DNA from 4 places in the Vibrio rotiferianus genome. Region 2 is predicted to be linked to each of the others. Evidence: predicted binding sites of a transcription regulator. Region 2 holds the regulator's gene; each other region holds the start of a gene.
The links. The regulator PurR, encoded in region 2, represses purine synthesis genes. The targets are predictions, from matches to a motif close to TNANGNAAACGTTTNCNTNA.

Region 1 (8,027 bases), 220 kb from region 2:
ATCATATTAATTGTCGGTTGGTGTTTCACACTAAACGCGCTCAGGTCTAGTCCCCTCCCCTTTCTAAGGGGAGGGTTAGGGAGGGGTTGAGAACGCAAAGGAAGCACAAGTGCCACAACGAACTTTTAATTTAAAATACCAAAAGCCAATCAGAAGTCGATTACGTGCAAATATGCCAAAACCTGAAGAAGTACTCTGGCAAAGAATCAGGCGTAAACAGCTTGGCGTAAAATTTCGTAGGCAGCATGGCATCGGTCGCTACATCGTTGACTTCTATTGTCCAGAATTAAACTTGGTTATTGAGATTGATGGCGATAGCCATTTCTCTGATGAGGGGAAAGAAAAAGACGCAATGAGGGATGCATTCATGGAAGCATTGGGAATTAAGGTTCTGCGATTCACCAACGAAGAAGTGATGAATCAGACCGAGTCCGTTTTGGAAAGGTTATTCAATTTAGTTCGGAGCAGTAACCCCCTCTAGCTCCCCCTTGGAAAGGGGGAGGGCCGGAAAGAGAACGATTCAACTAATGCAATCGCCACAGAAATTATATTAGCTGTCGATTGACGCTTCACAATCAGCGCACTCGGGCCTAGTTCCCTCCCCTTTCGAAGGGGAGGGTTAGGGAGGGGTTCTGTTACAAACTCAAAATCACGCCAGCGATTGATGCACTCATCAGGTTAGCCATCACACCAGCAATAATTGCTCGGAAACCGTGTTTAGATACAAAAGCGCGCTTCTCAGGAACAAGTGAACCTAGGCCACCAATTAGCATTGCCATGCTTGAGATGTTAGCAAAGCCACACAGAGCAAAAGTCACAATCGCTTGTGAATGGGCACTCAGTTGAGACTTCACGTCAGCCAATTGAATGAAAGCGACAAACTCGTTCACTACGATTTTGTTACCGATTAATGAGCCTGCAGTGATGGCCTCATTCCAAGGAATACCAAGCAACCAAGCGACAGGAGCAAACACGTAACCAAGGACTAATTCAAAACTCAGTTGAACACCAAACCAATCACCAACCCAGCCTAGCACACCATTAAGTAGTGCAATCACACTGATGAATGCCAGCAAAGTACCACCAACAGAGATAGCAATACTGACACCTGCCATGGCACCATCCGCCAAAGCTTCTACCACGTTGGTTGCACGCGGGATCTCTACTTGGCTGATATCGATATCTGGTGCTTTTACCTCATCCTCTGGCATCAGCATTTTCGCCATCAAAAGACCAGCAGGTGCAGACATAAATGCCGCAGCTATCAAGTAGTTTAAATCCACCCCTAAAGAAGCGTAACCAACCAAGGTACCACCAGCAACAGAAGCCAAACCACCCGTCATTACCGCGAAGAACTGAGAATCCGTCATGTGCTTTAGGTATGGCTTCACCATTAAAGGAGCTTCAATTGTGCCCACAAAAATGTTCGCGGTTGCAGAAAGCGATTCCGCACGGCCAATACCCAATAACTTTTGGATACCGCCACCAATGAAGTTGATGACTCTCGGCATTACCCCTAAATGATACAAACCAGAGATTAATGAAGAGAAGAAGACGATAATACCAAGGACATTAATCGCAAACGTGAATCCGCCAGTCGCAAGATTACCAAAAAGAAATGCGATACCTTCTTGGCCATAGTTGATCAGTTTAGAGACGACGCCACTTACCGAACTTAACGCTTCTCTGCCTGCTGGTACATACAGCACTAGTAGTGCAAACAGCACTTGAAGAGCAAACGCTAAAGATACCGTTCTGAGCTTGATATTTTTTCTGTTTGTAGAAAGCAGCCATGCTACGAATAGAATGGCTACGATACCAATAATTGAGTTCATAAAGTGGTTCCGACAAAAGGGGGATAGGAAAGGCGTCGGATTCTATAGAGAGAAGAAAAAGCTGCAAGTTGGGTATGTTAACAGTGTGAAAAGTCAGCCTGATTACTATTTAATCATAAATGTAACCAATTGAAATGATTAAACTTAAACGTTTGCCTCTTTATATTATTTCCATTTGGAAAAGATGTTTCTGAAACCAGAAAAATTTTGTGACTTAAATCACCTTCTGTAGTCACTACTTTGGTAAAGAGATGTATGGTGCTAATTTCTGATCCCAGTGACAAGGCGTGCCAATCCTTTGCTTAATAAAATCGATCACTGCGGAGATCTTTTTCGGCATGTGTTGACGGCTTGGGTAGACCGCATAAAACGGCATCGATTGACTTGCTTTCCAGTCTGGTAACAGCTGAATCAACTTACCAGTTCGGAACTCATCACCAAGCAGATAAGTGGCTAAGTAGGCAATTCCCCACCCCGATATCGCAGCATCACGAACCGCTTCTGCTAAGTCAACCGAGTAGTTGCCTGATACTTTGACGTTAAGCTCTTGCTCGCCTTTAGTGAAAGCCCAACTGGTGTAGTCACGCTCCCAACTTCTATATATCAAACAATTGTGTTGAGAGAGCTCATTGGGTTCCGTGGGTGTGGTGTGCTTTAACAAATATTCTGGTGAGGCCGCTACAATAAACTGGCAATCTGTTAATCGCTGTGCAATGTAGCCTTCTGGTAGGCGCTCATTGTTGGTGATCCAAAGGTCTAACCCCTCATCTAACATATCCACTTTGTAATCAAATAGGTGAACTTCTACTTGTAACTGTGGGTACTGTTCTCGCAATTCTTGAATCGCAGGAATAATATGTAAGGTGCCAAATGACTGCGATAGTCCCAATCGGACGAGGCCCGCCACTTCATCTCTTTGGCTTTCCATTTCGAGCGTGGCGCTTTTCACCGCTTGTAAAACTTGCTCACAATGGTGATAAAAAGTTCGTCCAGCCTCCGTCGGGGTGAAGCTACGTGTGGTGCGTTGCACAAGCTTAATGCCTAGAGATGCCTCTAGTTGACTGAGCTGCTTACTGACGTGAGACACGGACACACCTAGGCTCTTAGCCGCGGCGGTAAAGTTCTTATGTTTGATCAACGCAGAGAAGATCACCATTTGTGCAGCACGTTCAGATAACACGCAAACCTCGATAAAATTTGAGAAAACAAAGGGCTCCGAAGAGCCCCTTTCATATTCACTGATTAATTAGAATTAAGCACTTAGAAAGTGATGCGGTCAGCTAAATGACTTACCGCTAGTGCGAAGTAGTAAGAGCGGTTCCACTTCATCAATACGTTGTAGTTGTTGTACACCAAGTAAGTACGGCCGTTTTCATCGTCTGGCATGATTAGCCAAGCTTTGATGTCTTCATCCAGTTTAGGTAGCGGACTACCATCGTACTTAGTAATGCCCAACTTGCTCCACTCTTGCAGGTACTTGCCTTTTTCAGCACCACGACCTTCAAGGTTATGATCAATACCATGCGGCACTTTTACTTGACGACCCCACGTGTATTTATCGTCCCAACCAGACTCACCTAAGTAGTTAGCGGTTGAGGCAAACACATCTGCTTCTGATTGCCAGATGTCTTTCTTACCGTCGCCATTGCCATCTGCGGCAAAACGCAAAAATGAGCTAGGCATAAACTGACACTGTCCCATTGCACCAGCCCACGAGCCTTTAAAGTTTTCTAGCTCGATATGGCCTTGATCAAGAATTTGTAGCGCAGCCATGGTTTCTTTGCGGAAAAACTCTTCACGTCGACCTTCAAATGCCATGGTCGACAACGCATCGATAACGCGGAAGTTGCCAGTGAACTTGCCGAAATTACTTTCCACGCCCCAAAGCGCGACAATAAAACGCGGTTGAACACCAAACTCATCGCCAATGCGTTTTAGCTCTGCGTAATGCTCTTTGTATAACTGCTTCGCTTGTTTAACCTTCCACTCAGGTACTGCACGAGGGATATACTCGTCCAACGTCAGTTTTTTTTCTGGCTGGTTTCGGTCCGCTTTCACCGCGCGTGGTTTGTATTCAACATCGGCAAACGCGGCACTGATGACTTGCTCAGAGATACCTTTATCACGAGCTTCTGCTCGCAGTTTATTAAGGTATTCGTCAAATCCTTCGCTACTAGCAAAAGCCGAAGTACAAACCCCTAAGCTAAGCATCGTTGCCAGTATTTTTTTCATATTGCCCTCCTTGAGCAAGGCAGATCACTCAATAGCAAACCGACTTATTGTTCGTCTTTCTGTTGAGCTTTTTGTTCTTTGTATTTTTCTAATAAATTTTCTGGTGGTGGCGGCAACTGAAGGAAAAAGCCTTCGTTTTGTAATGAAGCTTTCACTTTCTCGACATCCACTTGCGCTAAGCTACGACCTTCTAGTTTGATCGTCATAACCGGCATAGGCTTACCGAACATCTGCATAAGTGTGTCAGGCACCTGTGAAAAATCGTCTTTTTTCGGGATGTAGAGGTAAGCGCCTTCTTTCTTGGAACTTTTATAAATAGAACAAAGCATGACAAGCCTTTTGTGCTGATTTCCGCCATTTTGGGGCGGATTTAAATAAAAACGTAAAATTCTCGCAAACTTGATAGCAAAAATGAGATTAAATCACTTATTTGCCCTTAAGATAACTTGCTGCGTCAAGGGATGAAATATAACATGACATACCTAGTTTAAGGCAACGCTCTTTCAACAGAGGCAAGAAGTCCACGATGACCCATTCACCTGACCTTAAAGGTAGCAGTTTTACATTGTCTGTTTTACACCTTTCTGACAATGAGATCGTCAAAACTGTCGAATTTTTGCAAGAAAAGGTTTCTCAAGCTCCTTCTTTTTTTGCGTCCGCCCCATTGGTGATCAATATAGCAAAAGTCGAAGGCGATATTGATTTTAGCGCATTGAAGCAAGGTATTGCTGATGCCGGCTTTATTCCGGTTGGCGTAACGGGTTGCAAAGACAAACGCGTACAAAACCTTGCCTCTGAAGCGGGCTTCGCCATTATGTCTGCTAGTAAATCTCCTGCAAAAGCACCAGCGAAAATGGCACCAACTAAAGTGGTGCGCACACCTGTTCGCTCTGGCCAACAGGTATACGCCAAAGATGGCGATTTAGTCGTACTCGCGCATGTTAGCGAAGGGGCTGAAGTCATTGCCGATGGCTCTATTCATATTCACGGAACATTACGTGGCCGTGCAATCGCAGGAGCAAGCGGACAAAGCGAAGCTCGAATTATCTGCCACAATTTACAAGCTGAGCTAATCTCCATAGCGGGTGACTATTGGCTTAGTGATCAAATTGCGAGTGAGTTCTGGAAACAAAAAGTAATGATCAGTAAAGCAGAAGAATCATTACATCTTGAGACTCTCACGATTTAAGTTTTAAAAAGGAAATAAAATGGCACGCATTATTGTTGTAACGTCTGGTAAGGGTGGCGTGGGTAAAACCACTTCTAGCGCAGCCATCGCTTCTGGTCTTGCCCTCAAGGGTAAAAAGACAGCGGTGATCGATTTCGATATCGGCCTGCGTAATCTCGATTTAATCATGGGCTGCGAACGTCGCGTTGTTTATGATTTCGTTAACGTTATTAATGGTGAGGCAACGCTGAACCAAGCGTTGATCAAAGACAAACGTACCGATAACCTGTTTATTCTTCCTGCTTCTCAAACTCGAGATAAAGATGCACTGACTAGAGACGGTGTACAACGTGTGTTCAACGAGATGGGTGAGATGGGTTTCGATTTCATTATCTGTGACTCTCCAGCAGGTATCGAGCAAGGTGCCCTAATGGCGCTTTACTACGCCGATGAAGCGATCGTAACAACCAACCCTGAAGTCTCTTCAGTACGCGATTCAGACCGTATTCTTGGTATTCTTGATTCTAAATCACTTCGCGCTGAGCAAGGTTTAGAGCCAGTGAAGCAGCACCTTCTACTGACTCGCTACAACCCTGGCCGTGTAAACCAAGGTGAAATGCTGAGCGTTCAAGACGTAGAAGAGATCCTGCATATTTCCCTACTTGGTGTTATCCCTGAAAGCCAAGCTGTATTGAATGCATCAAACAAAGGTGTTCCTGTTATTTTTGATGAGAATACAGATGCTGGTATGGCGTACTCAGATACCGTTGACCGCCTACTGGGTGAGCAAGTTGAATTTCGTTTCCTTACTGAGGAGAAGAAAGGACTCTTTAAACGACTATTTGGAGGCTAATAATGTCACTATTGGAATTTTTCCGACCTCAGAAGAAAGCATCAGCAAGCCTAGCGAAAGAGCGTTTACAAATCATCGTGGCGGAACGCCGTAGCCAAGATGATCCTGCGCCTTCATACTTACCGCAACTTAAGGAAGACATCCTTAAAGTGATCAGTAAGTACGTGGCTATTGACCCGAACATGGTTGACCTGACGTTTGAGCACAAAGACGATGATATTTCCGTTCTTGAGCTCAACGTGAAGTTGCCAGAAGACGAGAAGTAATTACTTTTCACCTTTGCCTGAGTACCCTCCTCTTCGTCATTCTGAACAGCGAGGAACGAGCGTGATTCAGAATCTGTTACCAGGGCGCTCGAATTGTTGAGGTATGGCTTTGGCTTCAAAGCGAGCTGTGAGTAGACTCCTAGTCTCACTTAGATTCTTACAGTTCGCTAGATTATCTGGAACGACTCGGTAGCTTAGCGTCGTAAGATGAGAACTTCAGGCAAAATACAAATGCGTGTTACAAAAAAGGTTGGCCTATTTGCCAACCTTTTTCGTTTATCTTGTTTTGAGTAGTGCTTACTTGAGAATCTTATCCATCTTCTCACCGAGCAACTCTAGACGCCAACCTTGCATCACGTCCGGTAGTCTCGCTGGATCACGATCTTTCTTCCAAACCCAACTGATGATTTGGTTAATCTGCTTTTTCGACGCCAAAAACTCGGTCGCTAAGCCAGATTTTTGAGACGCTACTTTCACTACGTCCTTCATGTTCTTGAAGATTTGCTTGTAGCCAGGGTAATCCATCAAACGTTCAATAGTAGCAGGGTACTCATCGGCTGGAGTGAGCTTCGCTTGCTTGACGATAGCCGCTATACGCGCACCATGACGATTGATTGCGCGAATATCAATACCTTCGGCTTCCATCTTCTTGAAACTCGTCAGGCCAAGGCGTGCCACTGTGAGCAAGTCCCCTTCTTTGAAGATAAAGTTCAGCGCAAGATCGCGCTTTAGTGCTTCGCGGTAACGCCAAGTTGCAAGAGGCTTAAGAATGGCTAACTCACGAGGTTTTAGCTGCCAAGCGCCTTTAATATCAAGGTAGGCGTTGTCTGGGTTCGTATTACGAATACGTTTAGAAACCAGTAGGTCGCTTTCTTGCTGAACAGCTTCCCACCAGCCTGCTTCCGTCACCTTATCGAACAACTTCTCATAGAGAGGCAGCAAGTAGTGAACATCCGCGGCGGCATAATCAAGCTGCTTTTGTGTTAATGGACGTGCCATCCAATCGGTGCGAGATTCACTCTTATCCAGTTCCACACCAAGGTATTCTTCGACTAGCGTTGCAAAACCGGTTGAAAGTCCATGGCCAAGAAACGCCGCCATAAGCTGAGTGTCCACCATTGGGAATGGCGTGCAATCAAAGGCATTTTGGAAGACTTCTAGATCTTCACCGCATGCGTGTAGAACTTTAAGTACTGAGGTGTCTTTAAGTAACTCAACAAATGAACTCATGTCGGTAAGTTCAGTTGGGTCAATTAGGGAAAGTTGCTTGCCATCGAAAAGCTGAATCAAGCCTAGCTGCGGATAGTAAGTCCTTACACGGACAAACTCAGTATCCAACATAACGACATCTGCTTCTCGAGCTAGAGCGCAAACTTGTTCTAGGTCTTTGTTTTTAGTAATAATTTGATAATTCACATGCTTCTCGCTATAAAAAAATGCCAGCAAAACGCTGGCATTCTAACATTAATTATCAATAAATGATTGTTGCACAAAGAAATCCGCTTATGCGCTCTTCTTCGCGAGCTCTGCGTCGTTTTCTTCACGCAATACGCGTCGAAGGATCTTACCTACGTTGGTCTTAGGTAGATCTTCACGGAACTCAACCAACTTAGGTACTTTGTAGCCAGTTAGGTGTTGGCGACAATGTGCAATGACTTCGTCTTTAGTTAAGC
Region 2 (8,027 bases):
ATTTGATATCCGCATTGCCAACACGCACCAAACTGCCCCTCATTTATCTCTGAACATTTTGGACACCGCCAATCTCGATAAGTCTGATTTGCTTGTTTTTGGTAATCTTCAACAATAGCAGCAGCTTTCAACTGTTGCTCTGGATGTAAAAGCCAAATATAGGGGTCTGTATCGTCACCAAACGGCAATTCGCCCTTTAGCCCAAACATTCCTTCACCTCGAACTTCACAGCCAATTTGCTCGGTCTTGAGAAGCTCACAGACTATGTGAGCTTCAGCTGGGTTTCTCGCGATGAAGATTTTCATTGAGCGTTTCCATTTTGCTGAACTTGAGTTGGGCGAATCTTACTCATAACCCATTTGGCAATGATTGGAAACAAACCAAGTAAGGCAAATGACGCAAGTACGGTGGGTGACACAATGCCAGAAAGACTATCTATGGTGGCTAATTGAGTACCAGCGTTCAGATAAACTGCTGTACCTGGCAACATACCAACTTGGCTAGTGAGGTAGAATCGTGCAATGGTTATTGGTGTCAAACCCATCAGTAAGTTGATAAGGAAAAATGGGAAGACGGGAATAAGACGTAGTGAGAAGAGATAAAACGAGCCGTCTTTCTCAACGCCTTCGTTGATCGCACCTAGCTTATTACCAAACTTGCCTTGTACCCACTCTCGCAGTAAGTAACGGCTGCTAAGGAAAGCAATGGTCGCACCAATAGTGCTGGCAAAAGAAACCAATAAGAGACTGGTCCAGAAACCAAATAGAGCAGCACCCAGAAGCGTTACTACGGCAGCTCCGGGAATGGAGAAAGCGGTGATAGCTATATACGCAAAGAAATACGTTGCTGCAGCAAATACGAAGTTTTGGCTAATAAAAGCATTCAACGCCTCTTGCTGCGCCTTGGCATTTTCTAGGGTTAGATATTGACCAAAATTCACACCTAAAAAGATAATCGTCGCGAGTAGGATCAGTCCTAAAATCAGTTTCTTATTCATATCTATCATTCCATCTCTGCTTCTTAGATAATAAGACAGAATGGAGTGAGAAAAAATTTCAAAAAAAAACCGCAGTGTAAAACTGCGGTTTATGAATACCTGGAGCTCAAACTTGTATTATGAGAGGTGGTTAATTAGCTCTTCTCGGCGAGACTGAGGAACAACGCTCCAATGAGTACCGTTAATAGCGCCTTCAAGGGCCCACAGTAACTCGATGCTTACAGAAGCGGTATGCGTTTCCTGGATCGCTTTATAGGCGTTTAGCGCACCTTGTTCTTCGAGCTGAGTGACAGAGTCAATACCAGCTTTTTTAAGCATTCTCTCTGTCGCTAGTCTAAGATTCGGTAGGTCTTTTAAACGCGTTGGTTTAGAACTGGCTTGCTGTTCTTTTTCAAGCTTTGCAGTTTCGAGTGAACTTTTGGCTACTTCCACTAAGTGTTGTGGTGTATCCCAAAGGTCTGGTGAAACGGCGTAGTACTTAGTAACAACAGGAAATCCACGCTTCTTGTATACGTAAGGTTTAAGTCCCTGAGTTTCAAAGTCTGAAGATGTCTTTTTATCTGCTCTGATATGAAGCTGGTTGTTAACGACTAATGCAAACATTGTTTCATCAGCAAAAAGGCCAAAGCCGCCAAACATTGAGCGTGACTTGATCGTACCAAGCACCTCAAAAAGCTTCATAGAGTCTTTGAGTATCGGTTTATCCATGATGTGTTATCTCGGTGTAATTTAAATTACGCCACCAAAAATCAGGTCCGAGAGATTAGCAAACGCATGCAGACACAATGTCATTAAAGGGTAAACTCGTCATATGCATACTTGCCATCGGTAACCCCGCTACCATGCTATCTCATGCGATAGTTTAGGCCGGAAGCTTTGCGTCCCACTCTTTAGAGTGGTTTGCCCTGTGCGTGACACTGAGAGCATACTTGCTATATTGGACTAATATCACACTCTGCGTTTATAAATGTGATCTTAGTTCAATTAATAGTTATTTTTTCGTGAGTTAAGTTTCATAGATTAACAAAGTGGTCTACCAGAAAAAGGTCAGTACTAGAGAGTAGAGTGCACGAAGAAATAACAAGCCCGCAAAGTTTTACATACAAACCTGTTGCCGCGGATGAATTGTGAAATAAAAAAGCACCCATGTGGGTGCTTTTATGATGAGTAAACGAGTACTACCTAAAGACTAGTTGAGCTTTCTAACCGTATTTCTAATCACGATCTCTGGCTGCATTTCAAACACTCGTTTTTCGTGTTCTTTATCTTTGATACGCTCTAGTAGGATCTCAAACGCGTTTTTACCCACACGACGTTTTGGTTGGTGGATAGTCGTTAGTGGTGGTGAGAAGTACTCTGCCAGCTCAATGTTGTCATAGCCGATAACAGAAACATCATCTGGTACCTTGATACCGTTCTGCTGAAGGCGGCTCATCAAGCCAAGTGCCATAGTGTCATTGAAACAGAAAACTGCGGTAGGGCGTTTTTCCATTGCAGTAATGTTATCTGCCGCTAGCACAGCGGTATCACATTCAAAGTTGCCTTCAAGAATCCAATCTTCGTTAACCGCAAGGTTTGCTTCTGCCATTGCACGGCGATAACCCGCAATACGCTCTTGGCACGCAGCTTTTTCGAAGTGACCGCTTAAACACGCGATGTCTGTGTGACCATTGTCGATCAGATATTTTGTCGCGATGTAACCGCCTTCTTCTGAGTTATCAATGATCTTGTCTGCTTGTGAGCTTTCTGGACCCCAGTCCATCACAACTTTAGGTATGTCTGAGTGACGATCAAGCATCTCTTTTAGTTCTTCCGTCAGGTCAGAACACATTACTAGAATGCCATCTACACGCTTTTCAGCGAGCATGCGGATGTAGTCACGTTGCTTCTCGTAAATACCGCCCGTGTTACATAGGATAAGAGTGTAACCTTGACGGTAACAGTAGCTCTCAACACCATCGATCACTTCAGAGAAGAACAGGTTGGTAGATTGAGTTACTAGCATACCGATGGTACGAGTTGAGTTGCACTTTAAACTGCGCGCAACGGCACTTGGTGCGTAATTAAGTTCATCCACCGCTTTCATTACTTTTTCTTGAGTTGCTTCTGCAACAAAGCGAGTTTTATTAATTACGTGCGAAACCGTAGTGGTAGAAACGCCGGCTAAGCGAGCAACGTCTTTAATAGTGGCCATAAATGATGTCCTGTATCGAGCTACTGTAAATACCGTAGTGAAGACAACCATACGCTTAGGGTCTTGCGCAAACCGAGCAACTGCGAATAGGGGCATTGCTGAGATATTTGGCAGCGGTTGTTCCGAAATCGGTATAAAAAGGTTTGTAGCAACATTTATCGCTGAGTCTCATATTCCTTTCTTATACTAAGTGAGGAATTGGTCAGCAATCCTGTTAAGAAAACACAAAAACCGCTTTATTTCAGCGGTTTACATATAAATCATATTTAATCGTTTGCGCTCACATTTTAGACTGATGCGGGCAAGCTGGCAATGTTTTAGGTGGTTGTTTTGTGCCTCGGAGGTCACAGTTTAACGGCTAAATGGATTGTATTTCTCTGCGCCAGATTAAAAACAAACGAATAAAATAGGGAGTCTGAATGACAGACTCCCCAAAATAGGCGGCAATTATTCACCAAGAAGGTAGGTGCTGTCCAGTTTACAAAATGCAATTAATAGTTGCGCGACACTAACATAGAAGCCAAATTCATCGAATTGCTTACATTTAGCGGCAAACTGAGGTAGCCATGTCAAAAGGTGTTGCTGGATGAACTCATTTTGCTTTTCGAACGCATCTTCCATGTGTTTTTCCTGCTCGAGTTCATTTGAGCGGATAATCATATTGCCTAAAAAATCTAACTCGACTGCTAAATGATCCGCAGGCTCTTTTAGATTTTCGTCAACTTGCACACCAAAGTCTGCCATCAGCTTTTCCATCTCTTCTGCTGGTTTATCATTTAATAAACCAGATTCACCGATGTACATTGAGGCATAAGGTAGCGCACCGTGCTTTTCTGTTTTAAGAAAAAGTTCACAGAAGTCCGCAGCTAGCTCTAATTGAGCATCTTCACGATCTTGTAGGCGATTAAGCGCATCAACAAGGGCATCAACCGATGGTTTGAGTGTTTCATTTTCACCCAAACCAGCTAAAAAGCTTCGAATTTCAACACTATGATAAGATTCCAGCTCCTTGTCTGTTAGCTCTTTTGCGAACAGGCTAGAAAACCACCAATAAATCTCAGCTCGTTTTTCGTTAAAAGCTTTCACTTCTTGCATTTTTTTGCTCCCAAATAGTTATCCCCTAAGTGTAAACAATTAAAATGAATAGCAGTAACTATAATTGTTATGGTTTATTGGGAAATATGCATGTTTATGAATGGCGGCAAATAAGCTTGTTTTGCATCAATAAATCCACAAAATCTTGCTTTTTATTGTAACTATTACTAGATATGTTACTAGTTATGAATAGAATACGTCTTGGAAGATAAAAAAGACAGAAAGTGGTGTAAATGAGCTATCACGTATTAGTCGTAGAAGATGATGTTGTAACTCGCAGTAAGCTTGCGGGCTATTTCCAAAATGAAGGTTACAAAGTTAGTGAAGCAGAAAGCGGTGCTGAAATGCGCGAAGTGCTTCAAGAAGGCGATGTAGATTTGATCATGCTGGATATTAACCTGCCGGGTGAAGATGGCCTTATGCTTACGCGTGAATTACGCAGCCAATCAGATATCGGCATCATATTAGTGACAGGACGCACGGATAGCATTGACAAAATCGTTGGCCTAGAAATGGGCGCAGACGATTATGTAACAAAGCCTTTTGAACTAAGGGAATTATTGGTTCGCGTTAAAAACTTGCTGTGGCGTATCTCAGCGGCTCGTAACGGTTCACAAAAAGCAGCAAATGATACGAATGAAGAACACATAGTGCGCTTCGGTGAGTGGACGTTTGATATTCAGCGTCGTGCTCTAAGCCGCAATGGTGAGCCAGTGAAACTAACGAAAGCAGAGTATGAGCTGTTAGTTGCATTGTCTTCATACCCAAATCAGGTATTAAGCCGAGAGCGTATTTTGAATATGATCAGCCACCGAGTGGATGCGCCAAACGATCGTACTATCGACGTTCTTATTCGACGTATGCGCGCTAAGATGGAGTTTGATCCAAAGAACCCACAAATCTTTGTGACCGTTCATGGTGAAGGCTACATGTTCGCAGGTGACTAGAGTCTGCTGACTTAAATCAACGCGTTAAAGAAAAAGGAGAGCAATGCTCTCCTTTTTTGTGCCTGTTGGTTTAGTTTTGAAGCCGGCTTAATGCGCTTCTTCGACTGGCGCCTGGCCAATATTGTCGCGTAGGTGCTGCCAGATAATACCCAGTGTTTCGTGCCAGTATCGTTCCGTTTGTTCTAGGTACTGTGCTTTTGGAGCATAGCGATGCCAAGGTTGGTTGACATCAGCCACAGCCAAGAAGTTGGTTGGCGCTGGAATGGGCTTGATCCCTGCTGCACGAAACTCGTACATTGCGCGCTTCATATGGCTTGCTGAAGTGACCAGTACAATATCTTTCTGTTTTACGAATGCTGCAGCTTGTCTGGCTTCTTCCCAGGTATCTTTCGCATCTTCAAGTAAGATGATATCGGATTTGGCCACTCCAAGAGAAAGGGCTACGTTAGCCATCATACGAGCATGGCTGAGCTCTGACCCTCCAGCGTAGCCTGACAAAATGAGCTTTGCGCCTGGATACATACGAAGAATACGTATACCTTCAGTGAGTCTCATTAAAGCAGCACGACTCAGTTGTGAGGTGGGTGGTATTTCGTCATCGATCACATGGCCATTTCCTAAAACCATTACATAATCGACAGATTCTGATACGGGCAAGAATGCTTTGTATTCGCGTTCCAATGGCATGAGCAACTTGGTCGAAATAGGTTGAAATGAGGCAAGGAAAATGCCAGCAAAAGTGAATAGAACAATGAAACAACCAGTTTTACGTTTGCTGGTAAAACTAATTAAAAATAGGCCAAATAGACCAATCAGCAGTAAGGCCGGTAAGGGCATGAGCAAGGCTGATATTACTTTTTTCAGCTCAAACATACTTAAATAGTCCGAAAAAACATCAATTGATTATAAAAATGAGGGAGACCCTCTTTATTCCTGCTTTTCTTGTGCCAGAATAGCGGCACAATCCGATATGATAACCCAGTAGACGTGACAGAAGACCGTAATTTCGACGATATCGCCCACAAATTTGCAAAAAATATTTACGGATCCGATAAAGGTGAGATCCGCCAAATCATTGTATGGGAAGATTTTCTACAGATTCTAAGTGAATTAGGCGCCGACCATCAAGCTCTACAAGTCCTTGATGCTGGTGGTGGTTTAGCACAAATGTCGCAAAAGCTTGCTAAGCTCGGACATCATGTCGCTTTATGTGATCTATCTTCGGAAATGCTGCAACTAGCAAAGCAGGATATTGAAAAAAACGGTTTGCTTGAGCAGTATCGCCTGATTCATTCGCCTGTCCAATCCATTGGTGAACATATGGAAGCGCAGGTGGACCTTGTCATGTTCCACGCAGTGATGGAGTGGTTGGTAGACCCGAAAACCGCACTCGAAACCGTTTTGGAACAGGTCAAGCCGGGGGGCATCGCTTCGGTTATGTTCTATAACCACCACGGCTTAGTCTATAAAAATGTGGTTTGTGGCAACATTCCTCATGTTTTAGACGGCATGCCTCATCGGAAAAGATTTAAACTACAGCCACAGAAAGGTCTAAAACCTGAAGAGGTCTATCAATGGATAGAAGATTCTGGTTTTAGTATTTGTGGAAAATCTGGTATTCGTTCATTCAGTGATTACATAGGCAATATGGAATACATGGGCGATTACGAGTTTGAAGATGTGTTGGCGCTAGAAAAGCAACTTTGTCGACAAGAGCCATACCTCTCATTAGGCCGCTATATCCATGTGTGGGCTAAGAAGAACGATAAACAGGAATAACGATGAGTGAGATGACTCTCAATGCTGCAGAGCAACCAATCGATGAGTTGGTTGGCTGGGTAAAGCAGCACGATTTCTCGTTGAACCTGACCACTGAGCGACTGGCATTTTTGATTGCTATCGCTGTATTAAGTAATGAAAGGTTCGATGAAGAATTGGGTGAAGGTGAATTGCACGACGCATTTGCCATCGTCACTCGACTATTTGATGAGACGGGCGAAGCTTCGGCTTTCCGCGCAAACAATGCCATCAATGAGATGGTTAAGCAGCGTCTTATGAGCCGTTTTGTTAGTGAAATTACTGACGGAGCGAGCATTTATCGCTTATCGCCATTAGCGATAGGAATTACTGACTACTACGTGCGTCATCGTGAGTTCTCGAAACTGCGTCTTTCTATCCAGCTATCCATGGTAGCGGACGAAATGGCGAAAGCGATTGAAGCAGCACAAAAGGGTGGCACTCCAGGCCACTGGAAGAAAAACGTATACGGGATCTTGAAATATTCTGTAGGCGAAATCTTCGATCAAATTGACCTCAACCAACGTGTGATGGATGAGCAGCAACAATCTGTGAAACAACAGATTGCTGACTTGCTTAACAAAGACTGGCGTGAAGCAATCAACAACTGTGAAGCGCTTCTGTCAGAAACATCCAGCACGTTGCGTGAACTTCAAGATACGCTGCAAGCTGCCAGTGATGAACTGCAAACTCAGATCCTAGATATCCAAGAGATTGTCTATGGTGACCCTGAGCTTGAGTTTATTGAAGAAGCCTTGTTTGGTCTGCAGATGAAGCTGGACCGAATCACAAGCTGGGGCCAGCAAGCGATCGACCTTTGGATTGGTTACGACCGACACGTGCACAAGTTTATCCGTACCGCGATCGATATGGATAAGAACCGTGCGTTTAGCTCGCGTCTGCGCCAGTCCGTTAAAGACTACTTTGATTCGCCTTGGTATCTGACTTATGCAGATGCAGAAAGGCTTTCTGACCTTCGTGACGAAGCCCTAGTACT
Region 3 (8,027 bases), 850 kb from region 2:
GAAAACACCAATGTTGTGTTCGTGACACCCGGAGTTGCACTGCGCTGGTTCGCGGAAAATAAACTGGCTAGCTTCGATATCGTGATGGTGGACGAATTTCATGAACGCCGCTGGGACATTGATCTCCTTACGGCGATTTTAAAGCAAGAAAAACAGCACCGTTTGATTGTCACATCTGCAACCTTAGAGGGCGAAAAGCTGGCGAATTATCTGGATGCAAAGCGCTTACGTTCTGAAGGACGATGTTTTCCTGTCACCGTGACTTATCGCTCGGTGGATAGTCGTTATTTGCCGAACAAAAAAGGTTGTGAGAACGATGTCGTTCGAACAGTGAAAGAAGCGCTAGAAGACGAAGAGGGTGATCTTCTTGTTTTCTTACCGGGTCGTAAAGAGATCACTCAATGTTCACAGATGCTGCAAAATCTCGATGATGTGCTGGTGGTAAAGTTACATGCTTCAGTCAGTGATGAAGAGCGCCACCGTGCACTGACAGTGCAAAAGCAACGCAAAGTCGTATTGGTTACTAACGTCGCGGAAACCTCTCTGACTATTCCAAATATTCGCGTCGTGATCGACAGTGGTTTGGAGCGCAGAACCGTACAACGAAATGGACGTACAGCACTGACGTTAACCAACATTTCTAAAGCCAGTGCAGCGCAGCGAATGGGGCGTGCAGGTCGTGTTGCTGAAGGGGCGTGCATTCGTTTGTTTGGTGAACATGCGCCGTTAGAATTAGTTACGCCGCCTGAATTGCATCGTGAAGAACTTGTAGAGCCAATGCTCGCAGCGGCTTGTTGTGGTTATAGACTTTCTGAACTTTCATTCCTTGATTCTGTGCCTGAAAAGTCACTCAACTCAGCACTCCAAATCCTGCAAGGGATGGAAGCGATCGACGAGCAAGGTGATATCACCGAGCATGGTAAAAGAGTTTACCCTCTACCAATTGATGCCTTATTTGCGGATTTAGTGACTCGTATCCAAACCAAATCAGAAAAAGAAGCGATGATCGACTTAGCAGCAGCGCTTTCTGTGCCGGCTCAATTGTATCAATTGCAAGGCGGGGAATCGGCCGAAGCATTAGCAATAGAAGAGCCATTTGGCTGTGATGCCTCGATGATGATTCGCTTGGTGCGTGGGGAGCAACTGCCCGGCGTTAACATTGATCTGAACGTGCTTGAAGAAGCGCAAGGTTTAGCAAAGCAGATGCGAGAAGTATTTGAATTGCCAGAGCTTGAAGTCGCATCTCGATACAAGCGTGATGAGTTAACCAAAGCTATCGCCAAGTTACATCCTGAGCTTGTATTCGTGCGCCGAGAACGACGTCGTGATGCATTGGGTAATGGTTTGATGGAAATGATGGTCGGCCGTAACAGCCGTTTTCCTGATAGTAGCGAAGCAGCATTAGTGCTAGATAGCCATAGCGTTCCCGGAAGAGGTGTAAAGCAGACACTGAACCTTGCCTCTGTGATGCTACCTATTTCACTTAAGTTGCTGCGTGAATTAGAACTTGGTGAGTGGCAACAAGGTGAAACCAACTATGAGGAAGAAGCTCCGCGCGCCACCATGCACTTGATCTATGCAGGACGAACCATTTGCACTGAATACCAAGTGCTTCAAGGTGGTGTCGCTGTTCAATCCATCGTGGAGATGATTGAAGACGAAACACTACTGCCGGGTTTCGCCCCGTTAAGAAAACAACAAATACAACATTGGAAGATTTATAACAAGCTTGGGTTACATCAAGAGCCTATCGATAAAGCCACGCTTGATGATTTGTCTTTTTCAACTTGGCTCGTGGAACAGTTAGAAACGCTTGGCGTGGAAAGCATGGAAGACATTGAACTGTTTGAAGCGGACGACATCCCATTTGAAGGCATACCAGATTGGGAATATCAGGACTTTGCAGAGCAGTTTCCGCTTAAATTGCTGTTGGCTGAGTTAAAACTCGACGTAGAGTACTTTGTGTCTCGTAAGTTGGTTCATGTTATTTACACAGATGGCAATCGAAAGGGCGATCCTAAACGCTGGGAGTTACCTCGTTGGTCAGGTTGGAAAGTGCAGTACAAAAAAGCCAGTCGTGTCATCGATGTGAAGTAGCCTTCAACGAGATAGCGAGATTTTTGTACTGGAACGGTATTTGCTACAGATACCGTTCTTTTTATTTATGGCTCAAGTATATGAGCTTAATAGGAATACAATTGCCGCTCTGTGGGCGGCGAGTATAGGAGAGTAATGAAATTTAAAATCCTTCCGCTTCTTTTGTTTCCAATGTTTGTGCAGAGCAAAAGCCTCACTAACATTGCAACATACGAAGACAACTATGTATTAGGTACGTACACGACAGATATTAATAGAGATGTTTTGAGAGGAAAGGCTGAGGACGTCGATCAACTTCAGCAATTTGAAGTAAAGTTCCAACTCTCCGCATCAGTGCCAGTGTATCGCTTTAACTCGGGTACTGCTGTGCTAGCTTCCTATACCCAAAAATCTTTGTGGCAGTTGGCGAACAACGATATTTCTTCACCTTTTAGAGAAACCAACTACAGGCCTCAAGTCTTTTTGGCACATCAGTCGAACATGTTGCTCTTTAACCATTTAGAGACAGGGTACATGCATGAGTCAAATGGTCAGTCGACGGCCTTATCGCGCAGTTGGGATCGTCTTTACTTATCTTTGGAACGCGTGTCCGGACTGATCGAGTATGGCGTTCAAGGTTGGTGGGTATTTAAGTCTGAACATGATGATATGGAAGACTTTTATGCACCATATAAACTTTGGAGCAAATTCTATACTGGACCTGGCGTAATCGATGCTCGGGGTTTTTATAACTTCTCATCGGATAAAGGTGGGGTTGAACTGGGTTATACGCACTCGATTAACGATATTTTAGGTATCTATCTACAGGGTTATCACGGGTATGGTGAAACCTTGATCGATTACAACCACTCTCAGACTCGGCTTGGGCTTGGTATTAAACTTATGAATTTATAAATGTTTTCCATCTGATTGACTAATGAAGTCGGCTTTTCTTTACTCATTAAAATATTAATCAATTGAATGCTTATATATGGCGAAGCTGTACATCGATTGTTACAAGTCTGGTTCTTATATTTCCTTTTGAATGTAAATTAGGGCATAAAAGACTATTGTCTTATATCCTATTGCTATATCAAAACAGTTGAACGATATTTGGTATATCTAATAAAAAGCGTGTCGAGGCCTATGATGGAACAACAAGGAAAGAGAAGCATTGAATTCGACTACACTAGCTTTCTAGGCGCATCTGGTAGTAAAAAGTGGACCTTTCTAGAAGCGTTTTCCACCATTGCTCCTATTTTTGGCATAATGTGGAAACAGAACATCGCGGAATTAACGCAGCCCGAAGATCGTCTTTGGGAAGCTGCATTGAAATCGATGTCTTCACGTCAGAGTGATGAGTCCAATTTGGTTACTTTAGTGAGGTTAGCGCAAGGTGAAGGTATACATGAGCTGCGCGTGGTTATGCCTTATGCTTTGGAGGCTCAGCAAATTGAGTACATTGAGCAAAGAAGTAAACTCAAAATAGAGAGTAGTGAACCGGATGTTTTGACTGTCAAACTTTAGCCTTTCTTTTTCTTCACTTTAAACATCTAATAACAAGCGACTGATCCGACAGTCGCTTTTTTGTCTCCAAAAGCAACATTTCCCTATTTGTTATTAATGCAGAATTGATAATAAGTGTGATGAATATAGAGTATTTACACTTAATTTAACATTTTTGTAACGTTTTGACATGCAATTGTCATAACGTGCTTCTAAGTTTGTGTTTCACAAACAATGTTTAGACGCTATTTGTGATTGATAACTTATTCGCATTAGGCCGAACAATCGCTCTTAGCGAAAGGAATAAAAAATAACAGGGGAAGTTAATATGTCTTTGTCACGTAGAGATTTTATCAAAGCCATGTCTTCGACAGCAGTTGCAACTGGTCTAGTTGGATGTAATAGCGATGATGATACGTTAGTCGCGAGTGCAGCTTTTGAGCATGGGGTTGCGAGCGGGGATCCAACACAAAGCCAAGTCATTATTTGGACGCGAGTCTCAACCGAGGCAGCAAACGTCGACGTAGAGTGGCAAGTTGCTTCTGATATGAATTTTTCAGATGTCGTTCAGCAAGGCGTGTTTTCAACTGATACCAGTCGAGACTTTACCGTAAAAGTTGATGTGATGAACCTCAACGCCAACACCAAATACTATTATCGCTTCCTGGTTGGAGACGCTTCAAGTGTTATTGGAGAGACGCACACTCTACCGGAGGGCGCTATTGATGAAATATCAATGGCCGTCGTATCGTGTGCGAATTATCCAGCGGGTTATTTCAATGTTTATCGTGAAATCATTAACCAACATAAAAGCAAATTTATCGATGTGGTTTTACATTTGGGGGACTATATCTATGAATATGGTTCAGGTGAATACGCGACTGAGAATGCTACTGCTCTTGGTAGAGAGCCAAGCAAAGGGACAGAATGTGTCACATTAGAAGACTATCGAGCTCGTTACGCACAGTATCGACAAGATTCTGATTTGCAGGAACTGCATGCGACTTTACCAATGATTGCCGTTTGGGATGATCACGAACTCGCGAACGATGCTTGGAAAGAAGGCGCCGAAAACCATCAAGATTCAGAGGGGAGTTTTTATGATCGTCGAGCGGCAGCAGCAGCTGCTTGGGTAGAGTGGCTACCAGTACGTGAAAACCCAATATCAAACATGTTGATATATAGGCAGTTCGCGTTTGGTGACCTTGTTAACCTGATGATGCTTGATACTCGCTTGGTAGGACGTGATAAGCCTTTAGACTACTTTTCCATGTCACCCCCTTCAATGGAGGGTATTGCTCAACTTGTGGCTGAGTCGAGAGCAAGCGACAGAGAGCTTCTTGGGATGGACCAGTTAGGGTGGTTAGTTGAGCAGTTTACAACTAACAACTCAAAGTGGAACGTGTTAGGCCAGCAAGTACTAATGTCGAAGATGGAAATTCCAAGCAGCGTCATGCTAGCGATGTTTCAACTCTTTACCGCCACAGATGAGCAGAAATCGGCAGCGTTATTGGCCGTTAACTCCGCGATGACAGCGTATCTTGCTGACCCAAGCTCAGACCCAGTGACATTACCGTATAACCTTGATGCGTGGGATGGTTACTATGTTGAACGAGAAAAGCTGTACCAGTTAGCACAATCCGTTTCTGGCAATTTCGTTTGTCTAGCAGGGGATACCCATAACGCATGGACAAGCGAGCTGGCAGATATGTCGGGTAATCCCATCGGTGTGGAGTTTGCAACAAGCTCTGTCAGTTCTCCCGGTTTAGAAGCTTATTTAGGGTTGGATCCGGTTGCGATTGCTCAAATGGAGTTTACGCTTCCTCACTTATCTAAAGAGCTTCAATGGACAGATATCAAACAGCGTGGTTTTATGCGAGTAACCTTCACTCCGGACAAAGCAGAATCAACGTGGTACATGGTCTCGACTATTACAGATAAAGAGTATCGAGTTACGACTAAGTCAGCTTCTACTACTGATGGTGTAACGTTAGATATTAACTAGACAGCTAACGTTGATTTTAGTTTGAACAAAAAAGTCCGCATTTTGCGGACTTTTTGTTTGGTGCATTTTAAACGTTCATTTTAGAGATGAAGTTAGTCGATCAAACCGTACTCTTTGCTTAAGATCTCAATGATCTCCGCTTTGGGATTGTCACTTAACGTGATTGGCTGACCAGTGATTTTTTCTGCGATACCGATGTAAGTTCGTGAAATGTCCATCAAAGAGTCAACAGGCAGGTCGTTATCACGAGCGAGCGCTTCGCGCTCTGGCATTCGTTCTTTGTTAAGCAGAATATCAGGGTCAGGGAAGTGGTTTAGCAAGAACTGACGGAAACCTTCTTTCGAGTTTTCTACGATATTGCCCGCTTGGTATTCTTTCGTATCCCAAATGCGTGAAGAGTCTGGCGTGCCTACTTCATCCATGTAAATCAGCTTTTCTTTACCTGCTGCATCGTGCACGTAACCAAATTCAAACTTAGTATCAACGAACGTTTGGTCGATGGTGTTAAGGGCATCACTGATTACATTAAAGCCCTCTTTTAGTAGCTTCTCGTATTGTGCAATGTCTTCTGCACTAGAGAAGTTAAAGGCTTCGAAGTTATCTACGATGTTTTGGCGAGTGATGTTCACGTCATCCGCTTCAGGTACGCCGGGAATGCCTCTCAAGATACCTTTGGTTGAAGGTGTCATTAGTAATTCAGGTAGCGCTTTATCTTTCTCAAGGCCTTCAGGAAGCTGAATACCACAGAACTCGCGCTCGCCATTTGAATAAGCGCGCCACATAGAACCAGTAATGTATTTACGACAGATCGCTTCAATCTTCACTGGCTTCGCTTTTTGCACAATCCAAACGAATGGGTGAGGGATGTCTAAGATATGGCTATCAGCAAGACCGTTGTCTTTAAACAATTTGAACCAGTGGTTAGAAATCGCGTTTAGTGCCGCCCCTTTTCCTGGAACGCCTTTTAGCCCACCTTCGCCGTGCCAGATACAATCGAATGCGGAGATACGGTCACTGATCACCATGATTGCCAGTGGGGCATCAGGAGCAACATCGTATCCTTTTTCTTTGATCAGTCGTGCGCTGTCTTCTTCAGTTAACCAGTATACAGAGCGAACTTTTCCGCTGTGTACAGGCTTGCGGGTGCGAATTGGCAGGTCGTCATTGACGGCAAGTACTTGATTAGCAAGGCTCATTGCGACATTCCTATCATCTTAATCAAACGTCATAAAGAGAAGATATCCAGCGAACAATGTGCGCTGAATAAATCGAATGAGGGCATCATACCAGAACTATTTTAACTCGCCAGAGAAAAAGCAAACGTTTGCCTTAATTTGTTGAAGTACAAAAAAAGCCTCCTTAAAAGGAGGCGAGATGCAGGATGGATAACGTCGATCTTGTTAGTGGTACTTGTTCACTCTGCCTTCGACGAAAAAGACTTCACACTGATAACGTTGGGCAATATCGTGAAGCATTGATTGATTCATTAATGCAATCTTGTTCGATGCGACAACAGCGCTAGCATTACCAGATTGAATAGCTTTAATAACGATTTCCACTTCAGAAAGCTGTTGAGATGGCTTCATTTGAATGATGTTTTGACAGCGAATGTTAGAAGCAGCAAGTTGCTCAAAATCAGGGCGAGGACACTCAGCAGTAAACAGAATCCACTGTTGCTGTTGAGACAATACAGCCAACTTAGAAAGAAGTTGGTCAGACACATCCATAGGTTGTGTTGCTTGTGCCAATACGTTGTAGCGAGAGTATGTATGAGATTGACTTTGTAACTGCATCTTACTGTTCCTTTATACATGCTGTATGTGTATACAGTAGTTTGTTTTTGGTGACAGATCAACCGATTTTTAAAAGTTTAAGTTAATATTTTCCTATGGTTATTTATGTTTGTTTTTGTAACTTATTGAAGTTTAGAGGAATTATTTTTGGTTTTGCTTGTTTTTATGAAAGGGGATAAATGTGAGATAAGTAGTGTTCTTTTTCTATCTACAGGTCATTACAACTGTATATACAGTACTTTTTTTCGTCTATACAGTGCTTTGGATAAAGGAGGGAGCGCTTTGAAGTGCGCTTATCCACTCAAAGGTACAACCTTAGAAAGTGATTTGATTTAGTATTGTCGCAAACTAGAGTGCGTCGTTGTTTGATACAGTTGCTATCATGTTTAGAGATCAAAAAAGCGCCTCTAAAAAGGCGCCTTTGAAAATCAGTTCCATTGATTTGTTCTGATTAGCTCGCTTGGTGTGCCATGCGTTCACGCATTTGCATTTCGCCTTGGTTAAACAGGCGAACGTCGATTTTCGCGATGTCGAAGCAAGATTTGCAAGAGCGATGGTACTTCCCATCAAGGTAATCATGACGAGTTACAAAGCTAGGTTTTTTACACCAGTCACAGGTGCCTTCTTCAGTGAACATTGATTTTCTC
Region 4 (8,027 bases), 460 kb from region 2:
AACCAGGAATACGCAAGTTAGATGTAGTGAAACCAACAAGACCTGCTTTTGGCTTACCACCAATACCAGTTGCGCCTTCATCACGGATTTCACCACCAGAACCAGTAGAAGCGCCCGGCCAAGGAGAGATAGCTGTTGGGTGGTTGTGCGTTTCCACCTTCATTAGGATGTGCGCTTTCTCTTGGTTGTAACCGTACTGGCGAGTTTCTGGGTTCGGGAAGAAACGACCAACATCGGAACCCACCATTACCGCTGCGTTATCTTTGTAGGCAGATAGAACATTTTCTGGCGTGGCTTCAAATGTGTTTTTGATCATCTTGAACAGAGACTTCTCTTGCTTCACGCCGTCGATAGTCCAATCTGCATTAAAGATCTTGTGACGACAGTGCTCTGAGTTCGCCTGTGCAAACATCATCAGTTCGATATCGGTTGGGTTACGGTCTAGCTTGTTTACGAACGCATCGTATAGGTATTCGATCTCATCATCAGCAAGAGCAAGACCTAGGGTAACGTTTGCGTTTTCAAGCGCAGCACGGCCACCAACAAGTAGGTCAACGTCAGCCACTGGTGCTGGCTCTGCCACTTGGAAAAGTGCCGCTGCTGATTCGAAATCAGTAAAGATAACTTCCATCATGCGATCGTGAAGAATCGCTTTCAGCTCAACAAGTTGAAGCTCAGAAAGATCAGATGATGTTTCAATATAGTAAGCAGTACCGCGTTCTAGGCGAACCACTTTAGCTAGGCCACAATTATTCGCGATGTCGGTAGACTTAGAAGACCAAGGAGAAATCGTACCTGGACGAGGAGTCGCAAGCAGCAGAAGTCCTTCTGGCGCATGCTCTTCAATTGTTGGACCGTAAGTCAGGAGTTTCTCTAGTTTCTCAACTTCTTGATCATCTAGATCTGCTGATAGCTCAGCAAAGTGAGCAAACTCTGCGTAAATACCTGTGACAGGTAAGCCTAGTTCACGACAAAGCTCTAGAAGCTTGTTAACACGAAATTCAGATAGAGCTGGGGAGCCACGAAAAATTCTCATGTGCTTAGGTCTCTTATGCAATTGGTTAAGGTCTATTGACCTGAGGTGATATTGGAATAAATTCAGTGGGTTAGACTGTTTTACTTCGAACTTATGCCGATTCCACCTCTTGGTTGCGAGCGCATTATATAGCAATTGTTTTTGTGATGTAACACCAAAAGCAACCGTTTGCGTCATTTTTTTTGTCAAATTAGAGTTACAGCCGAAATGTCGATAAAACACACAATGTCGCACTCTATCTGTCTGATTCACTTTGCCCAACTTGCACGCTTTGATATAAAGGCAACTAGAATTTATCGAGACGTACCAAATTAATGCAAATAAGTCAGTTCAACCGATTCAAGCGCAGCGCCCTACTTTTCGCCTCTGTGCTTCTACTTTCTGCCTGCCAGATTGAATCGGAGCCTAAAAGTGAGTTTGAGCTAATCCAAGAACGTGGTGTTCTGCGAGTTGGCACTCTCAACAACCAACTTTCCTATTACATTGGTCCTGATGGCCCTGCTGGCCTGGATTACGAACTGGCGCGCAAGTTTGCTGAACAGTTAGGTGTTAAGTTGGAAATCAAACCTGCTTTCCGACAAGCTGAGTTATTCCCTGCCCTGAAAAAAGGTGATATCGATATCATCGCGACAGGTTTAAACCAAACCTCTCAAGCGGTACAACGCTTCCGCCCTGGCCCTGCTTATTACTACGTCAGTCAACAAGTAGTGTATAAGAAAGGTCAACTGCGCCCACGCGATATTGACCAGCTAATCAGCTATCAAGAATCTAAAGATGACAAAGCGGAAGATAAAGAAGCCAATGCCGGTGCAGAAACGCTACAAATCGTTGAACAATCACAATTCGTTCCAACATTAACTACGCTACAAAAAGAGTACCCTGAGCTTCAATTTGAAATTGTTGGTGATGCGGATACTCGCGATCTATTAAAACAAGTATCTACAGGTGAACTCCGGTTTACCGTGACTGATTCGGTAGAGTTATCTTTAGCTCAGCGACTTTATCCTGACCTTGCACAAGCCTTTGAGTTAACAGAAGACCAGCCAGTGTCTTGGTTTACACGCCGATCTGAAGATGAAAGCTTATACGCAATGTTGATCGAGTTCTTTGGCGGCATCAAACAGTCTGGTGAACTAGCAACATTAGAAGAGAAGTACATTGGTCATATTGAAGCGTTTGATTATGTAGATACTCGAGCCTTTATTCGAGCACTGGACAACACCTTGCCCAAATGGGCACCACTGTTCCAGAAATACAGTGAAGAGTTTGATTGGCGCTTAATTGCCGCGTTAGCTTACCAAGAGTCACATTGGAAACCGGCTGCAAAATCACCAACAGGTGTGCGAGGCATGATGATGTTAACACTGCCGACAGCAAAAAGTGTTGGCGTAACTAACCGCCTTGATCCTGAACAGTCAGTACGTGGTGGTGTTGAGTATCTACGCCGTATCGTGGCCCGCGTACCAGATTCAATCAATGAGCATGAGAAGATTTGGTTTGCATTAGCATCGTATAATGTCGGTTATGGTCACATGATGGATGCTCGAAGATTAACGAAGGCACAAGGTGGCGATCCAAATTCATGGGCAGATGTGAAAGAGCGTCTACCGTTGCTGCGTCAGAAGCGTTTCTACAGCCAAACTCGTTACGGTTATGCTCGTGGCGATGAGGCACGTAACTACGTTGAGAATATTCGTCGTTACTACCAATCGATCATTGGCCACGTGAGCCAAAAACCTGCGATTGATGAAGATACCGACGACCTACAAGTAATACCACCGCTCAATCCTGATTTGCTAATTTCAGGAGCGGTAGAGACACTCGCTGAACAAGTTTCAGGCGCGGTTGAAGCCACATCAAATACTGAAGGGAGTTCACTTCAAGGGACAGAGCAAACGCCTGCTCAAAAAGCAGAATAATCCCTTCGAAAATAGCGAGCACTCAGCTCGCTATTTTTTTATTGAGTCAACAGATAAAGTTATCTAGAATCCAGTCTTTCGGGCTTATCTAGCTTGTGATTCTATTTGGTGTCATACCAATAACTGGCTCGCATGATAGAGATGCTCTTTTAGTCACCTCTCCTCGAACTGATGCCACCTTCCTCCGTAAGCGTGCTTCATCAGAATGTCATCGATTGATAATAAATCAGACGCTTTGCGGTGCGAGTGTCGGAGAGTGTGTTCGTTGCCTGCAAGAGGTTCTGAATATGAGAAAACGCAGAGTGCAGTCAAAACGTTTGAATAAGACAGTGGCTGCAAACCGCCGTAAGCGCAAGCTTACAACAATGAAGAAAAAAGTCAGTGCACGTAACCGTGTATTTGTTCACCTAGTGAACCACTGAAACTTGAAGCAAACATCTACTTCTGAGTAGGTGTTTGCTAAAAAACTTCTAGGCGAAAAGAACTCATTCCCTCCCTCTCAACCTACTTTTCTTTATTTTCCTGCTCGTTCTCCAACGCTTTCTGCGCTTCCTTCTTGGCTTTAATTTCTTTACGGCGACGCTTAAAGAACGCTTGTAGCTGAGAGCGACATTCATCCTCTAATAATCCGCTTTCCACCGTCGCGTAATGATACGCCGCTTGGCTTTCGAATAAGTTCAATACCGTCCCTGCCGCACCTGCTTTTAAGTCTGGAGCACCATAGACAACACGCTTGACTCGGCTGTGTAATAACGCACCTGCGCACATTGGGCAAGGTTCTAAAGTGACATACAGAGTGGTATCAAGAAGCCTGTAGTTACTCAAGGCTTCGCCGGCTTTGCGCAGTGTCTGGATCTCCGCATGCGCCGTTGCATCATGAGCACAAATAGAACGGTTCCAGCCTTCAGCAATAATCTCTCCGTCTTTTACCAGAACAGCGCCCACCGGCACTTCCCCTTCAGCTTCTGCTTGCTCGGCAAGCTCCATCGCACGGCGCATAAATAGTTCGTCTTGAGGGGAAAACTGAGAATCTGACAAAAGGAAGCTCCGGAATTTGGGATAGATCGTGATTGAAAGTGGATTTTAACCTTCAAAGAGGGGAAGTGGAAGCGGGATGATTTTACCTGTTAGGGTACAAATACCGTGATTCAAAGCAGTTTGATCGTCACCTTCAAGAGCGAGGTACAAGCAAATTGAGGCGCTCTTCACGAGAGATTCCCGACAACGCTCCTGCGTCGCTTTCGGGAATGACGTTGAATAAATACAGAACAGTCTTCTCGTCATCCTCAAGAGCGAGGTACGAGCAAATTGAGGCGCTCTTCAGTTGCATGATTAACGAGAGATTCCCGACAACACTCCTACGTCGCTTTCGGGAATGACGTTGAATAAACACAGGACTGTCTTCTCGTCATCCTCAAGAGCGAGGTACGAGCGAGTTGGGGATCTCTTTATTTTGTGTCCCGAAGGGCAAAGTCCGTTCCCGCCTCCCAAAACAAAAAAGCGCCAGTCTCTCGACCAGCGCTTTCGAATTACCAATACCTAAATAGTTGGTGTTGTAGCTAGGCAACAAGCAAGTTCAGCCCTATGAGCATAGAGGCTCTATGTGATTAGGGTGAACTTGCGCAGTTAACAACGCTACAGCGCCAAATATGACGGTATTTACATTGTGTAAGTGTATGGCGCTTGGATACCTAGAGGAATGCCTAGCATCCAGTAAACCACTAAGAAGATAGACCAGCCGATTAGCATTGCAATCGAGAATGGCATCATTAGCGATGCTAGTGTACCGATACCTGTCGACTTCACGTAACGTTGACAGTAAACCACGACTAGAGGGAAGAATACCATCAGAGGTGAAATGATGTTCGATACAGAGTCACCTACGCGGTAAGCCGCCTGAGATAGCTCAGGAGAGATACCCACAGCCATTAGCATAGGAACTAGGATTGGACCAATAAGAGCCCATTTCGCTGATGCAGAACCGATTAGAAGGTTTACAGAAGCTGTTAGAAGAATCATACCGATGATAGTTGCTTCACCAGGTAGGTTCATTGCTTTCAGACCTTCCGCACCGTAAAGCGCTAGCATCGTACCGATGTTTGATTGCGCGAATGCAGATAGGAACTGTGCACAGAAGAACGACATTACGATGTATGCGCCCATAGTAGACATAGTATCCGCCATCGCTTTGATGATGTCGTTACTTGTCTTGAACGTGCCAGAAACGCGACCGTAAACGTAACCCGGAATGATAAACAGGATGAAAATCAACGGAACGATAGACTTCATGATTGGCGCAGAGAACGCAGTGATCTCACCTTCAGGTGAACGCAGTGCAGAGTTTTCTGGGATAAGCGCCACAACAAGAAGTGCGATACCCGCCATCATAGCCCAACCTGCGTAACGGAACGCTTTAGACTCAAGCTCCGTGAAAGAACCTAGATCTGGTGCTTTCTCTGCGTCTTCGTCGATTGGAGTGTTCTTTAGACGTGGCTCGATGATTTTCTCAGTTACGTACCAACCGATAGCAACAATGATTACTGAAGATAGACCAGTAAAGAAGATGTTCGCTAGAGGGTTAACCACGTACTCAGGATCTAGAACCTGTGCAGCTGTTTGCGTGAAACCAGCCAATAGAGGATCGATACCTGAAGGGATGAAGTTTGCAGAGAAACCACCTGATACACCTGCAAACGCTGCCGCGATACCCGCTAGAGGGTGACGACCAGCCGCGTGGAAGATGATACCACCAAGAGGAATAACTAGAACGTAGCCCGCATCCGCCGCAGTGTGCGATACGATTGCTACAAGAATTAGCATTGGAGTAAGAAGTTTAGCTGGCGTGAAGTTCAGCATCTTCTTAAGACCAGTGGTGATGAAGCCAGAAGAATCGGCAACACCTACACCCAACATCGCTACAAGAACGATACCAAGTGGTGCAAAGCCAGTGAACGTTGTCACCATGTTAGCAAGGAAACTTGCTAGTGCTTCGCCTGTTAGAAGGTTAGTGATTGTGAGAGCTTCGCCAGTTCGAGGGTTTAGAAGGTCGAAAGAAACATTCGACAAAAGTGCAGACGCAGCCCAAGTAATGATTAGTGCCCAGAAGAACAAAATCGCAGGATCAGGAATTTTGTTACCTGCTCGCTCGATAAAGTTCAGGAAGCGATCCATACCGCTCGGCTTCGGTGACGGTGCCTTATTTACAGCTTGGTTACTCATGGTAACTCCATATGAATGATGTTGGTGCCATGGCCTATTTGAATAATTATAACGGCCTATTTTCAACCGAGCATTCTATTAAATAGCAAATCAGAAAGCACAAGGTTCTGGCATTTTTTCCATATTTGGAGACATATTTTGCAAAATTACCATATCAATTAAACATAATAAAAACAGTTACACTCCAGCAAAAACAACAACAGCACAACGTTTTGTTAACCGAGAAAAATTAAGATAAAAACCAGACATAACAAGCAATTTAAGCATTCGAAGCACTGATAATTCAATGTCAACTCAGTCAAATTCACTATAACGCGAAATCATTGTTTGCAATTCAACACCTTGTGTATCTCCTGCCCTATCAAGCCAAGTTGCCTCAACCTTTACTACTTTTAAATTCGCAATAGGTGCAGGAAGTAGCTCCCATTGAACTGTATATGCGCCATTGGTTGAGTTACCTGCGATGATATCTGCATCAAAATCAGCCACCACAATGTCAGAAGAAGCAGAAGAGGCACCGCGAGTTCGAAACCACTCAAGCTTCTCTTCTGCAAGCTGTAAAGCCTCTAAACTGTTTAGCGCGTATTCTGACTCCTTCTCCATGTATACCTGAAGCTTTATTAAGCTCAAAACTCCACCAGCAATCAACATCACAGAGAAAAGGACTTCCAACATACCCACACCACGCTGATTAAAAATCATGCCAAGACCCTTTAAGCCATCGAGCAGTGGTTGGGAAGGAAAATGAGTTAATTACGTCTGCGTTAAATGCCAACCGCAATGAGTTATCGAATAAAGCCATCTGACCATCTGAATCGAATATTTGCCCACCAGAAAGAGAAAACGAGCCACGCTGAAAATACGTCGCTAACAGTGGGGAGACTGAACTAGAGTTTCCATACAACTTGTCAATATAGGTCGAGAAGTTCGCATTCAAGTATGGTTTGATTTTTTTCAGCCCATTCCATTGCTCGATTGTAGGCCTATAATCGTGGTTCAGATGAAACAACATCCCTTTAATGGTTCCACTCCCATTGATGCCTAATACACCGTTGTTTACCAAGATGAACAAGTTCATTTTACTATTTTTGTTCTGAAGGCTTTTCAACTTAGTCAGTTGCGTATCGGTGATTTGGCATGAACCATCAATCCAAACTTTATATGGCTTGTTCTCTTTTAGTTTTCCAACAAATTTACTCACGCAATCAACATCACTGCCCCCTTTCATCTCAATAGGTATAAAGCCGTGCTTTTTACTATCCCTGACTGATTGCCAGTTACTTTTTTCCGTTCCAAAAAAGTCATAAAAAGGGTCTAAATCCGTCTTCTGTTGAATATCTAATTTAATTGACTCTCTCTGATACACCCCGTTTGGGTTCTGCCAGATTCCAGAATAAGATGAGGTTTGAGTTTGGTAGTTACTGCCACAACTTTTGGACTGATCGAAACCAGCAGCAGGAGAAGGGATACCACCACCGATACCTTGGTTCGTAATCCCAGATGCAATAAAACGCCTTTTCACAACAATACCAAGGCATTCATAGTAGTCGCTTTGATTATATTTACCGGGATCAGGAGGGGCTAATAATGCAGAACCATGGGAGATCAGATCCGCTGTCGAACGAATGGCACCAGATCCACCTCCCCCCAAAAACTGAATCTTTTTGGAGACCTTCGCATAACCAGTTTTCGCAACGAGAATATCAGGGTCTAAAGTAGATGCTTTGAGTTCACTTATAGGGTAAGAATTGCATATAGATAGTAGATTAGCGGGTATGTAATTTAAGTTAGAGGTAACAATGTGTGTGTACCCACACTCCAACGCACCTTCCGCTTGCCAATACTCCTTGCGG

Region 1: BSZ04_RS19255 (NupC/NupG family nucleoside CNT transporter) is a predicted target of PurR. The motif match lies at 1,976-1,995, and genes of this name have one in related genera.
Region 3: BSZ04_RS14315 (phosphoribosylaminoimidazolesuccinocarboxamide synthase) is a predicted target of PurR. The motif match lies at 6,900-6,919, and genes of this name have one in related genera.
Region 4: purL (phosphoribosylformylglycinamidine synthase) is a predicted target of PurR. The motif match lies at 1,193-1,212, and genes of this name have one in related genera.

The regions. Positions count from the first base shown of each region.
Region 1 covers NZ_CP018312.1:2,206,793-2,214,819, forward strand. The annotation lists gene BSZ04_RS19250 (endonuclease domain-containing protein) at 110-481, shown strand; gene BSZ04_RS19255 (NupC/NupG family nucleoside CNT transporter) at 636-1,835, opposite strand; gene BSZ04_RS19260 (LysR family transcriptional regulator) at 2,071-3,015, opposite strand; gene BSZ04_RS19265 (lytic murein transglycosylase) at 3,096-4,067, opposite strand; gene BSZ04_RS19270 (YcgL domain-containing protein) at 4,112-4,396, opposite strand; gene minC (septum site-determining protein MinC) at 4,594-5,256, shown strand; gene minD (septum site-determining protein MinD) at 5,276-6,088, shown strand; gene minE (cell division topological specificity factor MinE) at 6,091-6,354, shown strand; gene rnd (ribonuclease D) at 6,652-7,770, opposite strand; gene fadD (long-chain-fatty-acid--CoA ligase FadD) at 7,858-8,027, opposite strand, start outside.
Region 2 covers NZ_CP018312.1:1,984,774-1,992,800, reverse strand. The annotation lists gene BSZ04_RS18310 (putative signal transducing protein) at 1-305, opposite strand, end outside; gene BSZ04_RS18305 (TVP38/TMEM64 family protein) at 302-997, opposite strand; gene BSZ04_RS18300 (TfoX/Sxy family DNA transformation protein) at 1,115-1,705, opposite strand; cyclic di-GMP riboswitch class I at 1,822-1,912, opposite strand; gene purR (HTH-type transcriptional repressor PurR) at 2,187-3,191, opposite strand; gene torD (molecular chaperone TorD) at 3,639-4,286, opposite strand; gene torR (two-component system response regulator TorR) at 4,520-5,233, shown strand; gene elyC (envelope biogenesis factor ElyC) at 5,321-6,106, opposite strand; gene cmoM (tRNA uridine 5-oxyacetic acid(34) methyltransferase CmoM) at 6,221-7,012, shown strand; gene mukF (chromosome partition protein MukF) at 7,015-8,027, shown strand, end outside.
Region 3 covers NZ_CP018312.1:1,135,698-1,143,724, forward strand. The annotation lists gene BSZ04_RS14295 (helicase-related protein) at 1-2,097, shown strand, start outside; gene BSZ04_RS14300 (phospholipase A) at 2,233-2,991, shown strand; gene BSZ04_RS14305 (hypothetical protein) at 3,226-3,603, shown strand; gene BSZ04_RS14310 (alkaline phosphatase D family protein) at 3,911-5,587, shown strand; gene BSZ04_RS14315 (phosphoribosylaminoimidazolesuccinocarboxamide synthase) at 5,680-6,783, opposite strand; gene BSZ04_RS14320 (SulA-like leucine-rich domain-containing protein) at 6,988-7,380, opposite strand; gene BSZ04_RS14325 (hypothetical protein) at 7,832-8,017, opposite strand.
Region 4 covers NZ_CP018312.1:2,440,693-2,448,719, forward strand. The annotation lists gene purL (phosphoribosylformylglycinamidine synthase) at 1-1,036, opposite strand, end outside; gene mltF (membrane-bound lytic murein transglycosylase MltF) at 1,351-2,955, shown strand; gene BSZ04_RS25390 (hypothetical protein) at 3,243-3,377, shown strand; gene tadA (tRNA adenosine(34) deaminase TadA) at 3,460-3,993, opposite strand; gene BSZ04_RS20450 (AbgT family transporter) at 4,615-6,174, opposite strand; gene BSZ04_RS20455 (type IV pilus modification PilV family protein) at 6,469-6,876, opposite strand; gene BSZ04_RS20460 (hypothetical protein) at 6,866-8,027, opposite strand, start outside.